3 regions of the Cellvibrio sp. KY-GH-1 genome follow, and region 2 is predicted to be linked to each of the others. Evidence: predicted binding sites of a transcription regulator. Region 2 holds the regulator's gene; each other region holds the start of a gene.
What was found. Region 2 encodes sigma-54, which starts transcription at its own class of promoters, with help from an activator protein. Its sites were predicted from a motif close to TGGCACANNNNTTGCNNT; they were not measured.
Positions count from the first base shown of each region.

Region 1: the regulator sigma-54 is predicted to act here: its motif matches at 2,880-2,897, upstream of D0C16_RS21485 (CmpA/NrtA family ABC transporter substrate-binding protein).
Region 3: the regulator sigma-54 is predicted to act here: its motif matches at 2,032-2,049, upstream of xdp1 (exosortase-dependent surface protein XDP1).

Region 1 is NZ_CP031728.1:5,108,719-5,112,828, forward strand. Features, by position in the region: gene D0C16_RS21475 (ABC transporter ATP-binding protein) at 1-220, opposite strand, end outside; gene D0C16_RS21480 (ABC transporter permease) at 304-1,281, opposite strand; gene D0C16_RS21485 (CmpA/NrtA family ABC transporter substrate-binding protein) at 1,356-2,741, opposite strand; gene D0C16_RS21490 (tetratricopeptide repeat protein) at 3,258-4,110, shown strand, end outside.
Region 2 is NZ_CP031728.1:2,251,777-2,255,886, reverse strand. Features, by position in the region: gene rapZ (RNase adapter RapZ) at 1-617, opposite strand, end outside; gene ptsN (PTS IIA-like nitrogen regulatory protein PtsN) at 630-1,082, opposite strand; gene hpf (ribosome hibernation-promoting factor, HPF/YfiA family) at 1,132-1,422, opposite strand; gene D0C16_RS09755 (RNA polymerase factor sigma-54) at 1,529-3,199, opposite strand; gene lptB (LPS export ABC transporter ATP-binding protein) at 3,435-4,110, opposite strand, start outside.
Region 3 is NZ_CP031728.1:3,006,482-3,010,591, forward strand. Features, by position in the region: gene D0C16_RS12880 (tryptophan halogenase family protein) at 1-663, opposite strand, end outside; gene D0C16_RS12885 (hydrogen peroxide-inducible genes activator) at 722-1,684, opposite strand; gene xdp1 (exosortase-dependent surface protein XDP1) at 2,106-2,933, shown strand; gene D0C16_RS12895 (ThuA domain-containing protein) at 3,083-3,856, shown strand; gene D0C16_RS12900 (phospholipid carrier-dependent glycosyltransferase) at 3,891-4,110, shown strand, end outside.

The sequences.
Region 1 (4,110 bases), 2.9 Mb from region 2:
TGACTTCGCGGCCATTCAATACCACTCCGCCGGTGGTGGCTTGGTACAGACCGGCAACAATGTTCAACACGGTGGATTTACCACAACCCGAGTGACCAATCAGCGATACAAATTCGCCTTTTTTAATTTTCAAATCCACATCGCGCAGTGCGCAAAAAGGACCTTTGGGCGTGGGGAACTCAATTCCAACTTTTGTTAATTCCAAATGAATCTGGCTCATGGTATTTCCTCTGTCTAAATCTGTAGTGAAATAATTTGTTGGTCAATGTAGATAACGCAATTTGCGTACCGTTTTGTAAGTGATTAACGGACTACGGCGCTCTTATCCCAATTCACATAGGTTTGAATCATTAAAATGGCGCGGTCGAGCAAAAAGCCGATCAAACCAATCACCAAAATGGCGAGACAAATACGACTCAACGAATCGGATGAACCATTCTGGAATTCATCCCACACAAATTTTCCCAGGCCTGGGTTTTGCGACAGCATTTCTGCGGCGATCAACACCATCCAGGCAATACCCAGCGAAATACGCAAGCCGGTAAACATCATCGGAATAGCGGAAGGCAATACAATTTTGATGACGTGAGTGAACCAGCCCAAGCGCAATACGCGGCTCACATTGATCAAATCCTTACTGACGCCAGCAACACCAACTGCCGTGTTGATCATTGTCGGCCAGAGCGAGCAGAGGCTGACCGTGAATAGGGAAATGATGTAAGACTTGGAGAAGGTCGGTGATTCGGATACGTATACTGCGCTAACAACCAGGGTTACCAGCGGCAACCATGCAAGTGGTGACACGGGTTTGAATAATTGAATCAGCGGGTTGATTGCGCCATAGAGCGTTTGGCTTAAACCGATAACTATTCCTACTGGTATCGCGATTATCGATGCTACAAAAAATCCCGACAGTACGGTTAGTAAGCTGGTATTAATTTTATCAAAAAAAGTCGGGCGACCGCTGAATGCGCGCTCATCCAATTTGGCATTGGGATCTTTTGCCAGCAACTCGGCATTGCGTTTTTCCTGACGTTCATAAAATTGTTCGGCGCGTGCCTGCTCGGATTGATATTCGTCTACCAAGTTGCCCCACTGTTCAAAAACTTGTTTTGGTTGCGGAAAGTTTCCGAGCGACGTTTTGATGTTCGGGGCCAAGGTGTGCCAAACGGCTAGGAATATTAATAAGCCCAAGGTTGGCATGGTAACGTTGATAATCACATCGCGCCATTTAATGGCTTTTAGTTGTTCTAACTTCAATGTGGAAAGTTTATTGCTCATAACGAAATCCTCTGCTAGTGCTTGCCAGGTCGTAACCCGGCAAGCTTATTTTTTACTTGCACTCGCTAACGTGATTAAATTTTTTCTTCGCCTTTTAAACCGATTTCAAATTGCTTTATGTAGTCGTTGGGTTTGGTTGCGTCGAAAGACTTGCCGTCGATAAATTTGGTGTCCTCAGGTTTGCGATAACCAGTAACTTGCTCGATCCCGGGGAAATCGGTCGCCTTCATTTTTCCTTCCTCGATCAAGTCTTTCACTGCGGTGCGATAGATTTCTGGGAGGAACACTTTTTTCGCTGTTTCGCTATACCAGTTGTCAGGCTTGGCTTCTGGAATTTGACCCCAGCGACGCATTTGAGTGAGATACCAAATTGCGTCAGAGTAATAAGGGAAGTTGGCGTTGTAGCGGAAGAATACGTTGAAGTCGGGTTGTTTGCGCACATCGCCACGATCATATTCAAATACCCCGGTCATGGAGTTAGCGATAACTTTATAATCAGCACCTACATAGTGAGATGCGGAAATCATTTTTGCTGCTGCAGTGCGGTTGGCGTTGTTGTTGTCATCCAGCCATTTGGCGGCGCGAATAAGCGCTTTAACGACATGAATATGGGTATTTGGGTTTTTGTCGGCCCAATCTTTGGTTACGCCAAATACTTTTTCAGTGAAGTTACTGTGAATATCATTGTTGGTAACTACAGGTACGCCAATGCCGCGAAAAACAGCTTGTTGGTTCCAGGGTTCACCAACCATGTAGCCTTTAATTGTGCCCGCTTCTAATGTTGCCGGCATTTGTGGTGGAGGGGTCACCGATAGCAAAACTTCTGCATTTATTTGACCGGTAATATCACCTTTATGTGGGGCGTAAAAACCTGGGTTAATTCCCGCTGCCGCTAACCAGTAGCGAATTTCATAGTTGTGTGTAGATACGGGAAATACCATTCCCATTGGAAATGGTTGGCCTGCATCCTTGCTAGCCTTAATGACCGGCTTTAACGCATCGGCTTTAATTGGATGAACTAATTTTCCTTCTGCATCGACTGGAACATTTTTCTTCATTTTCTTCCAGACATCATTGGCCACAGTAAGTCCGTTGCCATTTAAGTCCATCACGAATGCGGTGACTATGTGGGCGTTGGTACCAAAACCGATGGTAGAACCAATTGGTTGACCGGCAAGCATATGGGAGCCATCCAGTTCGCCAGTAATGACGCGATCTAAAACCACTTTCCAGTTGGCTTGGGCTTCGAGTTCCACGCTCAGGCCTTCATCGTCGAAGTAACCATTTTCATACGCAACTGCGAGCGGGACCATGTCAGTTAATTTGATAAACCCGAATTTCAAATCAGTTTTTTCAGCTGGACCGGTCGCCGCTTGTGTTGCTGCGACAAATGAAAAGCTTAGTGTTAACGCACTTGTAAATTTGGCGAGTGGTCGCAACAGTGTGGAAATTTTTTTCATTTTTGTGGTGGAAACTTTCATTTCTGGCTCCTGGCTTTTGGTGGTGCTTGAAAAAGTTTTCTGAAAAATATTTGGAGATTTTTTCGCTGCGAAAAAATTTCCAGTTTTTGAAAATTTATTTGAGTCGACGATAGGTCTTATTCAAACACTATGCCAAGTTAAGTGACGCACTTTTATGGCGCAGGGTTTTTTGGGGGATTAATTCGTTTTTGTGGGGGTTTGCACTTTGCTGATACACCGAAAATGCAGCTGCGTTTTTTTGGTGCCGCTATTTGCGGTGTGTGCGTGCGCTGAACCTTGGCTACTCAGGTAAAACGCGCACTTTTTTCGCGCAAGTGATTTTTTTCTGCCAGAAAACCAGACCACCCAGTGGGGGCGAGCCGATCGAATTAATCGGGTGAATAGAATAAATAGTCTTATAGATCTGTGGTTTAGCGTGACATTTGTGACGCGCCAACTGACGTGAGTGCACCTATACTTGAAGGCAGATTCAGTTCCATTATTTGGATAAATCCCATGAAAATATCCGTGGTTCCCTCGGTTTTGGTGGTTTTGCTGCTGAGCGCCTGTTCTTCTGTGGTGCAAAAAACACCCTTTTTGGCGGATAAGGGCCCTTTGGCCCAAGCCTTGTCGGGGGAATTGATTCTGGGGCGCAACTACAAGGCCGAAGAGCTGCCAAATAGGGATTTGTTTGGGTTAAGTCCTGAAATGGAGGCCTTTGCCGAGTCTGCCACTGCCGCCGTCCGCCTGCAGGATTCCAAAGCCGAGGCGCTGCATCTGGCGCTGATGAGCTCTACCGATGCTGGCGGACGAGGAGTCACCTACAGCGCTTATTACACGAATACTGGTGTAGAAGCATTCGAGCAGCGGCAGGCGAATTGTTTGAGTTATACCCTGATGTATGTGGCTATGGCGCGACATTTGGGGCTTAACGCCGAGGTGAATGAGGTGATGCTACCGCCCACGTGGGACATGCGCGCTGGCGATACCTACTTGTTTATGCGGCATGTCAACGCCAAGGTATTTATGCCACGTAAACGCAGTTTGCCCTGGGTGCGGGTGATGGAAACCGCTGATGTGGGCGATATTGTGGTGGATTTGGAAATGCGTCGCTTCAAGGCGCATTACAAGCAAAAGGTGATTGGTAAGGATTTAGTGGCCGCACAGTTTTATTCCAATCGCGGTATGGAGTTAGCGGCAGAAGGAAAAACTACCGAGGCATTTTTGTATTTGCGCAAGGCGTTATTAATGAGTGAGGAGCCGAGCTATATCTGGAGTAATTTCGGCAGTTTTTATCGCCGGCACAAATTTTACGCACAAGCTGAGGCAATCTATTTGCACGGATTGGCTATTAACCCGCGCGATTACA
Region 2 (4,110 bases):
TCTTTGCCTGTTTGTGGGCGCAGATTCGGCTTCCAGTGTGGGTTTGGCAGGCAGCGCGCATCAAATACCAAGTCGGCATTCACAGGTACACCGTGTTTGAACCCAAAGGATTCAAACAGTATCGCCATGGTGGATTCGCTGCGCCCAACCACGCGCTCTTTTACCAGGTCGCGCAATTCATGCAGGTTCAGGTGGCTGGTGTCGATTACCTGGTCTGCAGTATCGCGAATGGGTTCCAGCAGATGCTGTTCGGCGGTGATGGCTTCTTCCAGGCTGGTGTGTTTGTCAGACAGCGGGTGTTTGCGACGCGTTTCGCTAAAGCGCTGAATCAATACGGCCGGTTGGGAGTCGAGAAACAGGGTGCGAAATGGCAGGTGCGCATCCTTCAGAGTGTTGATCATCTGCGGGAAAATCGCTAAATCTTGCCAGGCATTGCGTACATCTATGCCAATCGCAAACTTTTGCTTATCGTCCTTATGGATCTGGATTTGGGCAACCAACGCCGGGAGCAGGCTGACAGGCAGGTTATCAATGCAGTTAAAACCCACATCCTCGAGTACGTGGAGTGCGGTACTTTTTCCCGAGCCTGAAAGGCCGCTGACAATAACCAGATGCATAAGGCTGTGCCTCTAGAGTGCCGCGATAGCTGCCTGGTAGAGCGCTTGATCGCTCTCCGCCTTGCGCAGCCGCTGGCGGTATTCCGGATTATTCAATGCGCCTGCCAGAGTAGCCAGGGTTTGCAGATGCTCATCATGAGCATCTTCTGGCACCAGCATCGCAAAGAGAATATCCACTGGTTGTGAATCTATGGCGTCAAAATCGATTGGTTCTGCCAAGGTAATCAACGCGCCTACTGTACCGGTGCAATTTTCCACGCGGCAGTGGGGAATGGCGACACCGTGGCCAATTCCGGTAGAGCCCAGGCGCTCGCGCCCTATAAGGCGCCGAAAAAGTTCATCGGCATCAATTGCTGGAATATCTTGCGCAATGGCATTGGCCAGCAATTCCAGTGCACGTTTTTTGCTGCCGCCTTCTACGCCGCACAGGGTGCGGCTGGCGCTGATAAGTGATTCGATTTGCATAACTCAACTGATGCCTTGGCATCCTCGGTTGCGCGCTGAAATCATTCAATTAACGATGACTGCGCATTTTTTCTTTGTGTTTAATTAATTGACGATCCAGCTTGTCTGCCAGGGCATCAATCGCCGCGTAAAGATCTTCGTGGGTTGAATCGGCATGGATATCTTTGCCGCTTACATGAATGGTCGCTTCTGCTTTTTGAATCAGTTTGTCTACGGAGAGAATTACGTGTGTTGTAGTGATGCGGTCGTGATGATTGCTCAGGCGTTCAATTTTACTGGTGACATAATCTCTTAATGAGTCCGTGACTTCGAGGTGATGGCCACTGATATTTATTTGCATAGGTGCTTCCTCATAGTTTGGCTGGCCAAGGGTGCCAGTCGATCAATAAAATCAATGCAGTGTTTGTTCTGCATGCAACATCCCTATCCAGTTTCCTGTATAAAAATTAAATCGTTTTGCGCTCATTTGACGGTGGAATATTCAGCGATTCACGGTACTTGGCAATAGTGCGACGCGCCACCTGAATTCCTTGTTCAGCGAGTAGATCGGTAATTTTACTGTCACTTAACGGCTTTTTAGGATTCTCGGCATTTACCAGTTTTTTGATAATGGCGCGAATCGCTGTTGATGAACATTCGCCGCCGCTGTCGGTGCTTACATGGCTGGAGAAAAAATATTTCAGCTCGAAGATGCCTTGCGGAGTGTGCATATATTTTTGCGTGGTTACGCGCGAAATGGTGGACTCATGCATTTCCACAATTTCGGCAATATCGTGCAACACTAAGGGCTTCATTGCCTCTGGCCCGTAATCAAGGAACCCGCGTTGTTTCTCGACAATACAGCTGGCGACTTTTAACAGGGTTTCATTGCGGCTTTGCAGGCTTTTCAAAAACCAGCGCGCTTCCTGCAAATTATCTTTCAGAAACGTATTGTCGCTGCTGGAATCAGCACGTTTCACCATGGATGCATAATCGGCATTGATACGAAGACGCGGTGCAATTTCTGGATTCAGCTCAACTAACCAGCGACCATCGCGCTTTTCTACAAAGACATCGGGTACTACATATTCTGTATCGCCACTGGCAATCATATCGCCCGGGCGCGGATTCAAGCTTTGAATCAATGCGACCGCTTGGCTCAATTCAGCTTCTTTTAGTTTGGTGCGCCGCATTAACTGGCGATAGTCGCGGCTGCCAAGCACAGGTAAATATTGTTTTGCGATTAATTTGGCAGAGTCGAGAAAGGGTGTCTTGGGGTCGAACTGTTGTAGTTGCACCAATAAACATTCAGACAGATTTTGGCTGCACACTCCGCAAGGGTCGAATTGTTGCAGGCGGTGTTGAACAGCAACGACTTCATCCAGCTCGAGCTCTTCAAATTCATCGCGCATGCCTTCGAAAATTTCTTCGAGCGTGATTGAAAGCATGCCGCTGGGTTCTACTGCATCGATGATAGCCATCGCCAGGATACGGTCACGGTCAGACATCGGTGTAAGATTAAGTTGCCACATCAAGTGATCATACAAAGAATCAGTTGCTGCACGACGACTTTCAAAATCGTTGTCTTCATTATCGTAATTGCTCGAGCTGCTGGATGAAGATGCCTGATATACATCGTCCCAGCTAGTGTCTACTGGCAAGTCGCTGGGGATCGCTTCACTCCAGTCGCCATTGTCGGCACTAAAGTTTTCACCTTCGCCATATACATCGGCATCACCAAAAGATTCACTTTCACCAAAACTCTCACCATCGCCGAAGCTATCGCCATCGCTAAAGTTGTCGCCTTCGGAATAATTGCTGGTTTCCTGATAACTATCACTATTGGCGGTGTAATTTTCGGTACCGCTGAAATCGGTGGTGTCATCCCCGTTAGTGTCGGCGGCGATTTCCTGCTGGCGATTGTAGTCGGTAGCGTCCAGCTCACTGCCTTCGTAATCTGAAGTTTGGCTGGGGGAATCAAAACCTTCTTCCACTTCAAGCATTGGATTGGATTCGAGTGCTTCCTGGATTTCCTGTTGTAAATCCAGAGTGGAAAGCTGCAAGAGGCGGATAGCCTGTTGCAGCTGGGGAGTCATGGTCAGCTGTTGACCGAGTTTGAGCTGGAGCGATTGTTTCATTGTGAGGTAGACAAACCCTTATGGCGCAGAAGCGTTATCAAAGCGCAGGATGAAAACAACAGATAAGCGGAGTTTAGTCAGGGTTTGCGCCGCAAGCAACAACCGTAAGCAATCTCTATGCCTAATAAATAAATAATGTTACTTGTCAAGTTGTTTGTCACTAGGATCAGCTGGGTAAATAGGTAATACCCAACGGGTCTTTGAGTTGAATGGTGATGTGTCGGCGGTAATTTAATTAGAGGCGGAAGTTCTCGCCCAGATAGACTTCGCGTACCTTGCTATTACTCAGCACGGTATCGGCATCACCCTCGGCGATAATATGGCCTTCGCTGACAATATAGGCGGTTTCGCAGATATCCAGTGTTTCACGTACGTTGTGGTCGGTAATGAGAACGCCTATGCCGCGATCTTTCAGGTGGCGAACAATTTCTTTGATGTCGTTTACCGAAATAGGGTCAACGCCGGCAAAGGGTTCATCAAGTAGGATAAATTTGGGATCCGTTGCCAGGGCGCGAGCAATTTCAACCCGGCGGCGTTCACCGCCTGACAGGGCCATGCCCAAACTGTCACGGATATGGGTAATGTGGAATTCATTGAGCAATGACTCCAGTTTTTCCTTGCGTTGGGCGGCGTTCATATCCTGGCGAGTTTCAAGAATTGCCATGATGTTATCGGCTACGCTCAGTTTGCGGAAAATCGAGGCTTCTTGCGGCAAATAGCCAATGCCAGCGCGGGCGCGGCCATGAATTGGCAAGTTGGTGATATCGCGTTCGTCGATCAGTACGGTGCCATTATCGGCGGGCACCAAGCCGGCGATCATATAAAAACAGGTGGTTTTGCCGGCGCCGTTTGGCCCTAGTAGGCCGACAATGTGCCCGCTTTCCACGGTAATAGAAACATCAATAACCACT
Region 3 (4,110 bases), 750 kb from region 2:
GCCTGAGCAATCAATAAAAAAATCCCCGTGGATTTTGCGCCCGCCGGCCAATTCAATGGCATCAATAAATCCATTCTCCTTGCGCAACACATTCACGCAATTGCCTTCACTTCGGACCACGCCGCGCGCTTCGGCGTAACGCCGCAAAAAAGCAGCCACCAATTTCGCATCCAGATGCACAGCATATCCTGCACCACCAATGGGCGTATTCATCGCCTGAGAGGGGAGAAAAAACTTTTCTTGCGCTGCCATGACGGCACAAGGTGAAAAATCTTGCAGGTCGTATGCATCACCCTCTTTGGTTGCTTTCAGCCAGCATTGATAAAAATCCTGCGAACCAATACGTTTGCCCAAAGCACCATAGGGATGAAAATAGGATTGGTTTTTTGCTCGCCAATCGACAAATTTAATACCTAGCTTGTAGCACGCCTGGGTTTCGCGAATAAATTCTTCTTCATCTATTCCCAAGCTGGTAACCAGGCGCACCACGGGAGGAATTGTTGATTCCCCCACGCCAATGGAACCAATATCATCAGACTCCACCAACTCAATTTCACAAGAGCCAAGTTTTAAATGCGCGGCAAGCATGGACGCAGCGATCCACCCCGAGGTTCCTCCACCGAGAATGACAATTTTTTTGAGGGGATTAATACTGGCCGTCATAAATCATTTTGCCCACACGCATTTAACATTATTCGCACGAAAACCACTCAACACCTAGCTAGCGAAACGACAACATAGTTTGCTCGCTTTCTTCCGGCTCGGTCGTAAAACTCCAATAGGCACCACTGCAAGTCTGTATCGCTTTGCGCAACACATCGATCGCCTTGTGACGAGGAAAGCTAGCCCTCCAGGCGAGTGCCAGGCGCCGCTGACCACCCGGAATCGCCAGCGGCCGCGCCACCAAACGATTGGCGAGACACAGACTGGCTTCCGCTGCCGAGCGCGGCAATATACTCAAGCCTAACCCGGCAGCCACCATATAGCGAAGTGTTTCCAGGCTGTTGCCCTCTGCACGCAGCACTACCTCACCACTTTGCAAAGCTGCACGCAAGGCCGGACACAACGCCAGCACCTGCTCACGCAAGCAATGCCCCTGCCCCATCAATAAAAGTTGCTGCGGCTGGATATCTGCAAGGGTAATTTCTGCTTTGTGCGCAAGACTGTGATTTCTGGGCATGATAAGCACCAGCGGCTCATCGAATAACTCCTGGGTGACAACGTCAGATTCACTGAACGGCAAAGAAACCAGAATCACATCCAGAACCCCGTCACGCAATTTTCTGCGCAAGTTTTCGGTGTAATCCTCCTGCACCAGCAACGGCATACCAGGAACCTGCTTTTGAAGATGGGGAATTAATTGCGGCAGTAAGTAAGGGCCCATCGTAAAAATCGTACCCAACGCCAGCGGGCTACCCAGTTGATCCTTTCCCGCCTCAGCCAGCGTCTTAATAGCCTCAGTTCCGGCTAATAGTGCTTTCGCTTGCCTCACAATACGTTCACCCATCACCGTAGGCTTTACGCCGGTTTTGGTGCGCTCAAATAACTCTACCCCCAACTCCTCTTCCAGCTTTTTTACCGCCACGCTCAAGGTAGGCTGACTTACGTGGCAGCGCTCGGCCGTGCGACCAAAGTGCTGCTCTTCAGCGAGAATAACCATGTAACGCAATTCTGTGAGAGTCATAAACGCACAAACAACCCGATAAAAAAGTCCGCAACCAGTGTGACCCGATCCCGGCAATAAGGCAAAAAAACAAGGTTAGCTGAGCACTATAACAATTGCCCAAGCCCCCTAAGCACTTTCCCTGCAGAGACTTGCTCTGATTGCAACCTGCCAGTTATCCATCCGGGAAAGCAAAGTCATTCCGAGCAAGCCATCCCATCAATGCCGAAGGCCATCAAAATCTATCAGTGACCTCTGAGGGGCGGCTTCACACGCCAGCATTTAGAGTCGACAAAGTTTACACCGGAAAACCAACACTCAAAAACATGAGAACTGCATCACACAAAAAACCAATAACTTACGCCATATGGCGCGAAAATTGCTAATTGTGCAAATACCAAACAACGATAACCCACTCAATCAACTTAATGGACTTAGCTCTATGCACTCACTAAAACTCGCTCTCGCAGGGCTTGCGATTGCTTTTGGATTTATTAGCACCGCGAATGCGACGCCAATAACGTTCAATCTTACTTCCCCGGACTCTCGCAGCGGTATTTACAGCAGCACCTATGCGATGCAATACAACTACGAAGAAGAAGATCTTGGCTTGGCAGTTACCGGCTGGTCTTACGGTATTAAAACCACCACCACAAAAACCTGTAAGAAATACGACCGTAAAGGCGCGTGTAAAGAGTGGAAAACTACCACTACCACTAGCTTGAACGAAGCGATTGAGCAGGACTATGTTGGCAAATGGGATGGTTTAGGCGTTGAAAAAACCGACACTCCCAACCACGCGGTTGACAATGAGGCGGGCGACTACGATATGCACCTGCTCTCTTTCGATGAAATGGTGAAACTGACTGCTCTTGATATCGGCTGGTATCAAACAGATACCGACATATCTATTCTTGCGTTTAACGGTACCAGCTTCGACAACAGCTCATTACTGGGAAAAAAATGGCAGGATTTGATTGGCAACGGTTGGCAATTGGTGGGCAACTATTACAACGTCGATAACGGCCCAAATAACGGCGCTGTCAATGCAGGTGGCATAACATCTCAATACTGGTTGGTTGGCGCCTACAACAGCAACTTTGGCAATGCGTTTACTGGTCCAAACGTCGACAAATCCAAAGGCAACGACTACTACAAACTCAAAGGGGTGGTTGTTGAGCGCCCGGTCAAGATTCCTGAGCCAGGTACAGCACTCTTATTAGCGATGGGGTTGCTCGGGCTGACACTTGCTCGCCGCCGCACCATCTAGTTCACATCGCCAGAACAGCAGATTAAAAAAGGGCACCTCGGGTGCCTTTTTTATTGCCTATAAATCTGAATCGCTTATGATGGCGCCGGTTTTATAAAAATAAAAAGAAGACAGGGACAACAATAACAACATACTCGCGAGGTAAAGTTATGCTTAAACGATTCGCCCTATCCCTTGTACTATCCAGCAGTTTCCTACTCGCAAGCCTAAGCGCCAGCGCCCAACAGTTCAACGTTTTACTGTTTACCAAAACCAATGGCTGGCACCATGAAGCCATCAACGAAGGTGTAGACGCGGTGCGCAAACTGGCGGTGCGCCACCACTTTGCGGTGGATTGGCACGAAGACGCCAGTATTTTTAACGATGAAAAATTAAAAAAATATCAGGCCGTCATCTTCCTGATGACAACCGGCGATATTCTCAACGATGAACAGCAAGCCGCCATGGAGCGCTTTATTCGCTCCGGCAAAGGCTTCGTGGGCGTGCACAGCGCCTCCGATACTGAATACGACTGGGATTGGTACACCAAAATGGTAGGCCGCACGTTCCATATTCATCCGGAAATCCAAACTGCCGAACTGGAAGTACTCAACCAGAAATTCCCCGGCGTTGAGCGCATGCCAGAACGTTTTTTATGGACCGATGAATGGTACGAATTCGGTGCAGAACGCATTAAGGGTTTGAATTACATTTTGGCAGTTGATGAGCAAACCTTTAATCCAACAGTAGATTGGGGAACCAAAAAAGGACAAGGGATGGGCAAGTTCCACCCCATTGCCTGGTATCACAACTACGATGGCGGTCGCGCCTTCTATACCGCACTGGGCCATTTACCCGCAACCTACAGCGATAAAATGTTCCTGGAACATATTTATGGCGGGCTTTATTGGGCCGCTACTGGTAAAGGCATTCGCAAAAAATAACCCCTGACAAAAACCTACATTTAATAACAAGATTATGAAAACATTCTTTAAGACCTACGCGCGATTTATTTATCCAATCGTCATTTTGCTGGTCTCATACAGCATTTATTTTCCCTACTACGGCACACCTCAGGCGATGTTTTGGGACGAAAACTACCACGTGCCCAATGCGCAAAAACACATCGATGGCATGATGTATATGGAGCCTCATCCGCCGCTCGGCAAAATGCTGATGGCCGTTGGTGAAGTTTTAT